DNA from 3 places in the Herminiimonas sp. GW821-FHT09C12 genome. Region 1 is predicted to be linked to each of the others. Evidence: predicted binding sites of a transcription regulator. Region 1 holds the regulator's gene; each other region holds the start of a gene.
What was found. The regulator LexA, encoded in region 1, represses DNA repair genes until DNA is damaged. The targets are predictions, from matches to a motif close to ACTGTATNNNNATACAGT.
Positions count from the first base shown of each region.

Region 2: a site for LexA is predicted at 1,237-1,254, ahead of imuA (translesion DNA synthesis-associated protein ImuA). Genes of this name have one in related genera too.
Region 3: a site for LexA is predicted at 1,127-1,144, ahead of dinB (DNA polymerase IV). Genes of this name have one in related genera too.

Region 1 is NZ_JBWKPC010000002.1:360,564-362,817, reverse strand. Features, by position in the region: gene priB (primosomal replication protein N) at 1-212, opposite strand, end outside; gene rpsF (30S ribosomal protein S6) at 237-605, opposite strand; gene lexA (transcriptional repressor LexA) at 879-1,541, shown strand; gene AC07N2_RS11595 (RNA methyltransferase) at 1,571-2,254, opposite strand, start outside.
Region 2 is NZ_JBWKPC010000002.1:1,078,363-1,080,616, forward strand. Features, by position in the region: gene AC07N2_RS14900 (MlaD family protein) at 1-512, shown strand, start outside; gene AC07N2_RS14905 (hypothetical protein) at 509-1,180, shown strand; gene imuA (translesion DNA synthesis-associated protein ImuA) at 1,312-2,091, shown strand; gene AC07N2_RS14915 (tetratricopeptide repeat protein) at 2,240-2,254, shown strand, end outside.
Region 3 is NZ_JBWKPC010000001.1:978,577-980,830, reverse strand. Features, by position in the region: gene dinB (DNA polymerase IV) at 1-1,081, opposite strand, end outside; gene AC07N2_RS04620 (hypothetical protein) at 1,301-1,546, opposite strand; gene AC07N2_RS04615 (hypothetical protein) at 1,736-2,074, opposite strand.

The DNA.
Region 1 (2,254 bases):
TGATATGTTCCGCCTAATTCGGCTTGATTGAATCTGCCTGAAATTTCTCCCGCGGCAATCGCGGCAACTTCAAACTCGACCAATCGTGGAACACCTGCTTCCGTCTGTTGCGAACTGTGCAGCAAAACTGCTGACACAATCGGGACACCTGCCGGGGTGTAGCGCAAAATTTCACGCTCGGCGATGGTGGCTACAAACTGAAGTTGATTCACTCTCCTGATACGTCGTTGCAATAATTAGGCAGCAGGTGCCTCGGCGCGATGGCTCTTGGCAGCATCTTCCTTCTGCACAGCCTTCATCATTGGCGATGGCGCTGTTTCAGCCTTCTTCATTTTCACTGTCAGATGGCGCAGAACGGCATCGTTGAATTTGAAGCCGGTTTCGATTTCAGCCAGTGTTTCGCCGTCACATTCGATGTTCAGGCAGACGTAGTGGGCTTTAGCCAGTTTTTGGATCAGGTACGCCATTTGACGGCGGCCCCAGTCTTCCACGCGATGAACAACACCACCGCGTGCGGTGACGATGCCTTTGTAGCGTTCGATCATTGCAGGCACTTGCTCGCTTTGATCCGGATGGACGATAAATACGATTTCATAATGACGCATGTAAGCTCCTTTTGGACGGATTGAAGATTGCCCACCTCGGCGTCAAGACGAGTGTGGGAAGAGGAAAACCAGCAATCATACGCGTACGGGCCAGAAAACTCAACGCTTTCAAGCATTTATCGCAACCATCTGCACCGAATATGCAGTGATTTCATCCACATTTGAGCAAATCAGCTTGCATTTAGGCATGCACTGTATAAAAATACAGACTGTTTATATGAACAGTCCACGGCAACGTGCCTCCTCACGCGCCACTTCAAGCCAGGCTACGCAATGATCAAACTGACAGCACGCCAAGAGCAAATTCTGAATTTGATACGCGACGCGATCGAAAATACCGGTTTCCCGCCAACACGTGCAGAAATTGCAACAGAACTCGGCTTTCGCTCTGCCAACGCCGCAGAGGAACATTTACAAGCACTGGCACGCAAAGGCGCGATTGAAATTTCGCCCGGCACGTCACGCGGCATACGCTTACGCGACATGGGCAGCAATGGCGCGGAACGCTTCCCCGGCCGACAATTGGCCTTGCCACATCCAGCTTTAATGCAACTGAGCTTACCCTTAGTCGGGCGTGTGGCTGCCGGTTCGCCCATCCTGGCGCAAGAACATATCGAAGCGACCTACGACGTAGATCCTGCGTTGTTTTCAGCCAAACCTGATTTCCTGCTGAAAGTACGCGGCATGTCGATGCGTGATGCGGGAATTCTGGACGGCGACTTATTGGCGGTGAAAAAAATCGATGCTGCGAAAAATGGCCAGATCGTGGTTGCACGCCTGGGTGATGACGTCACAGTCAAGCGCTACAAGAAGTCTGGCTCCTTGATCGAGTTATTACCGGAAAACCCGGATTTCGAACCGATACGAGTCGATCTGTCGCGCGATGAATTTGCGCTGGAAGGTCTGGCAGTAGGTTTGATGCGTAGCTGGAACTAAAACCAAAGTTGAAACAAAAAATACCGGGCTTATCCGGTATTTTTTTGCTTTGCTAAAATCTGCTTCGCTATCCCGCGCAAGATATTTACTTCTTCCGTTTCCAGCTGCGTACGGGCAAACAAACGCTTCAGGCGCGGCATCAACTTCTTCGGATTATTCGCATCCAGAAAATCGATAGCTACCAACGCTTGCTCCAGATGTGCGTACATGCCGTCGATCTGCGTCATGCTCGCAGCTTCGCCCTGAAAACCGATATCCGTCGCCACGCGCGCATCTCCTACCGTTGCCATACGCGCCTCGTAAGCCAAAACCTGCACCGCTTGCGCCAGATTCAACGATGAATAATCCGGATTTGCTGGGATATTAATCAAGACATTGCACTTTTCCACAATTTCGTTCGGCAAACCGAAGCGCTCATTGCCAAAAACCACTGCCGCACGCAAAGATGTCTCTTCGACCAAGCGTGTCGCCAATACGCGCGGTGAAATGATAGGCGGTGAAAATTCACGCAAACGCGCCGTCACTGCCGCCGCATAGTTGCAATCTGTCAACGCTTCTTCAATCGAGCCAACTATGCGCGCCGACGTCAAAATATCCTGCGCCCCGCTGGCAAAAGCCACCGCCTCCTCCTGCATAGCAGCATCAGGAAAGCGCGGATTGACCAGCACCAGCTCTGAAAAACCCATGTTTTTGATAGCGCGCGCCGCCGCTCC
Region 2 (2,254 bases), 720 kb from region 1:
AAATTCCGATCCTGGTTTCCTCTGCCAAGCAATTGATTGAAAACATCAACAATCTCACTTCAGCCGACTCTGCACTCAATGCCAGCCTCACGAATCTGCAAGGCATGACAGCAAAACTCAACGGCCCGAACGGTGCCTTGGGCGCATTGTTTGGCAACGAAAAAGATGCGCAAAAAATGGTAGCGACGCTGGATCGCGCCAATGCTGTTTTGGCCAAAGTCGATGGCTTGCTGCTCAAGACCGACAATCAGGTATTCGGCAAAGACGGTAACAGCCAGGCCACCATCGTCCAACTCAATGCCATGTTGGGCGAAGCCAGAGCTAGCTTGAAGAAAGTTGATGCGGTACTAAACGACGCACAAGTCATTAGTGGCAACGCCAAATCGGCGACCAATGACCTCGGCTCGCTGCGCGCAGAAGTTGATCGCAGCTTGCGCAAGGTAGAACAACTGGTCAACGAAATCAATCGCAAATGGCCATTTGCACGCGACACGGAGTTGACCCTGCCATGACATCACGACTCTTAAATACGCTGCTAGTCACCAGTCTCGCAGGACTTCTGGCTGCTTGCGCCGGAACACCAGCGCCCGACTGGCAAATGAATGCCAAAAGTGCGACAGATCTGGCTACCAACGCCTATCTGACAGGCAATACGCGCGCGGAAGAGCAGGAATTCGCTTTTGCCCGCAATGAAGTAGCACGCACCGGCCGCATCGATCTGCTTGCGCGCGTAGAACTCACTCGTTGCGCCAGTCGCGTAGCCAGTCTGGTGCTTGAAGAATGTAGCGGTTTCGAAAAATTGCGGCAGGACGCCCCAACATCGGAACGGGCTTATGCCGATTATCTGGCTGGACGCATACAGCCTCAGGATGTCGCATCACTGCCGTCCCAGCATCGCACAGTAGCTGGTGCAACATCGGATACCGCCGCTGCAGCTGCTTTGCAAAGCATAGACGATCCACTTTCCCGGCTGGTCGCGGCTGGCGTATTGTTCCGCACCAACCGTGCCACGCCTGCTGTACTGACGCTGGCGGTAGACACTGCATCCGCTCAGGGATGGCGTCGTCCTTTACTGGCTTGGCTAGGTGTACAAGCCATGCGCGCGCAACAAGCCGGGGATAGTATTGAAGCGGAGCGTCTGCGTAGACGTATGGCACTTGTTGAAGGAACAGACAAATAATCCCAGCCAGTTTCAATCTGGCTACAAATAGCTGAATTCTCAAAAAAACCTTTTATACTGTATGCATATACAGTATATTGGTAATGCGTCGACTCGCTGACGCCTTATCCCAATCAGTATTTGGAGGTTTTATGGCCGCACTAGCATCCGCTCTTCCCGCTTCAGCACAGTCCATTTTCGCTTCATTGCCCGAGGCTGTCTGGTACAACGACCACAGTGAAACACGTCGTGCCAAAGCTATCCCATCCGGCTACCGCGCACTGGATCAGGAATTGCCGAATGGCAGCTGGCCTTCCTCCGTTTTGATTGAGTTACTGATGCCACGCCCGGATGTCGGTGAATTGCTTTTGCTGGCCCCTGTCTTGAGACAGCTCACGCAAGCTGGAAAAACCGTGATTCTGCTGGCGCCACCACATATTCCCTCCGCAGCATCGCTGGCTGATCTGGGCATCGATCTCTCGAATGTCATCATGATCAAAGCAGACAAACCCATGGATAGAATCTGGGCCGTCGAACAAGCTATGCAAAGCGTGGATTTCGGCGCTCTGCTGTGCTGGTTGCCGGAAGCGAGACCGGATCACTTACGTCGCCTGCAACTGCTAGCAGCTGGCAATGACGGTTTGACTTTTGTGTTCCGACCTTTATCTGACCAAAGCCAGTCATCTCCGGCCCCATTACGCATGCTGTGTCAGCCTGCGACTGACGGCCGCATGTCTGTCGAAATCATCAAGCGTCGTGGGCCGGTTCACAGCAAGCCTATGATGTTGCCACTTGCAGCATCATCCAAAGTAAGCGCACCACCTGTAGCACGATCACTAAGCCCACCTGTTTTCTCGATGCCATCCTATACCGTAGCGCATTCTGCTCTTGCCGCTACGGCTGCCCGACACCGCGCAACACTGCCGGTATAAGCGTACAACTCGCCTCCCACCACGGGAGGCGAGTCAGCACATTCGCGCTATCGCGCAATGCAATCAGATACTTGCAAGAAAAGCATTCTCTTGTAGCAACTCTAGAAACATAGCCGTATGATGAGGAATCCTTATTTTCCGCACCATAATGGCCACTATTCTC
Region 3 (2,254 bases), on a different contig from region 1:
CGCGCACACCCAGCAAACGGAACGCCTGGCTCAACGAAATACGCTTCAGGCATTCGCCGGCGGCCTGCCGGATCGCGCTCGCGTCATCGGTATACGTCGGCAGCGTCAAATCGCGGGTGACGCTTTTAAAATCGGCAAAGCGCAACTTGATACCCACCGTGCGGCCGACATAACCCTTGCGCTCCAGATCGCCAGCCACGCGTACACACAACTGGGTAAAGATAATACCGAGCGCTTCACGATCCCGTTTGGCGTGTAGATCTTTTTCAAACGTGGTTTCGCGGCTGATCGACTTCGGCTCGGAATAAGTAACGATAGGACGATCATCGATGCCGTGCGACACCCGACCCAACCAATCGGCATACGAACGGCCGAAATGCGCATGCAGCACGGCTGGATCTGCATGCGCCAATTCTTCTATGGTGTTCAAGCCCAATGCCGCCAGCTTTTCTGCCGCACGTGGGCCGACGCCGTTGATCTTGCGCGCAGGCAAAGGCCAGATGCGCGTCGCAATATCGGCCTGTGTCAGTATGGTCAAACCGTTCGGCTTCTCAAGATCGGAGCAAATCTTCGCCAACAACTTGTTAGGTGCGATGCCTATCGAACAGGACAAACCTGTCGCCGCAACGACTGCATCCTTGATGCGCTGCGCGACGATGGCAATATCCTCAGTCTGGTCGTTAAGATCCAGATAGATTTCATCAATGCCACGATCTTCCATCTTCGGCGCAATCGCGCTGACTGCGGTTTTGAACAATTTTGAATAATGACGATACGCCGTAAAGTCCGTCGGCAACAGGATCGCATCCGGCGCCAGCTTCGCGACCTTCATCAAACCCATACCAGAAAACACACCTAGCGCACGCGCCTCATAAGTCGAGGTCGTCACCACACCGCGCCCAGCATAATCACGCAAGCGCGAATACTTGCGTGTGCCATCGGCCTGCAATACCGGTTGATGTGCGGAGCCTGCACCGATCACGACAGCCTGACCGCGTAATTCGGGATAACGCAGTAACTCAACGGAAGCGTAAAAGGCATCCATATCAAGATGAGCGATATGGCTTTGCTGACTACTCATGAACAATTTGATGGATGAAACAAGATGCTGAGCAGCATATCATTTACTGTACAAATACACAGTAAATTACTAAGGGATTTTTACTCAAAGAACTGCAGAGGCGAGAATGGCGAAGCACATGCCTGGAACATCACTCCAGCATCAAATATGGGCCGCAAATAAAACAAGGCGAAAGCACCTGCGCGCTCTCGCCTTTTAGGCATCAGTCAAATCAGAAAATTATCTGGTCGGTGCTGGGGTGATGCAGGGTGTTCCGCCGCTGGCTTCAATACGTCGTTTAACCAATGGATCAGCGGTGTAATTCAAGCGCGATTGATCAATATATCTTGGATCGTTAGGATCAGATGGTGCCTGCGCAGCTGGCACGACGATAGCACCTGGACATATTTGGGCCTGCTGGGCTGCTGCAAATTGCGAAAACATGGCTACTGCCGTGCCAGCGAGAATTGTACGTAGTTTTATCATGGCAAGTCCTTTGCTGAATAATAAGGAGGCGAACATTGCATACGCCCAAGAAGTGCCTGACCGATTACATCAATCGGCGATGCACGTCTTCTTACTGACCGCCATTATTGTTGGAAGTTCATCTTTTATATACTGGCAATGCCGCATGGCAATTCTTGCTACGTGAGAACTGACACAATGTTGGCACCATCAACGCGCGCCCAACCACCATAAACCTATCGCCGCAATCGACAACACAGACGCAATACCGGACAATAGCGACAAACGCCTGTAACGCTGCTCATTGGCAATCACACCCTGCTCCAGCGTGATTACCATTTGCTGCAATTGCTCGGCCAATTCCTTGATGTGCACCGCATTATGCGAGGCAACTTCTTGCAGTTCCGTAATTTGTTGCTGCAACAATGCTTCTTCCGTTGCGGCATTCGCATCAACCTTGCGGCTTTGGAAAACCGGCAAGGTCGCGGAGATGATCGTGCCCACATGCGGCAAGATCGCTTTTACCGCGGGCAGTAGCCATGTATACATAAGTGATTCCTCGCTTGATTGAGAGTGATGTAGCACCGCACAAACGGCAGCTGATTGCAGACCATTTAAACAGATTCGCTTGCGCATCACAAATGACGGCGCATTTCCATTTCATCACCATCAAGTTTTAAGTTATATTGCAACGACCCTTGTCTTCGCCTGATAAGCGCAGATAAACAA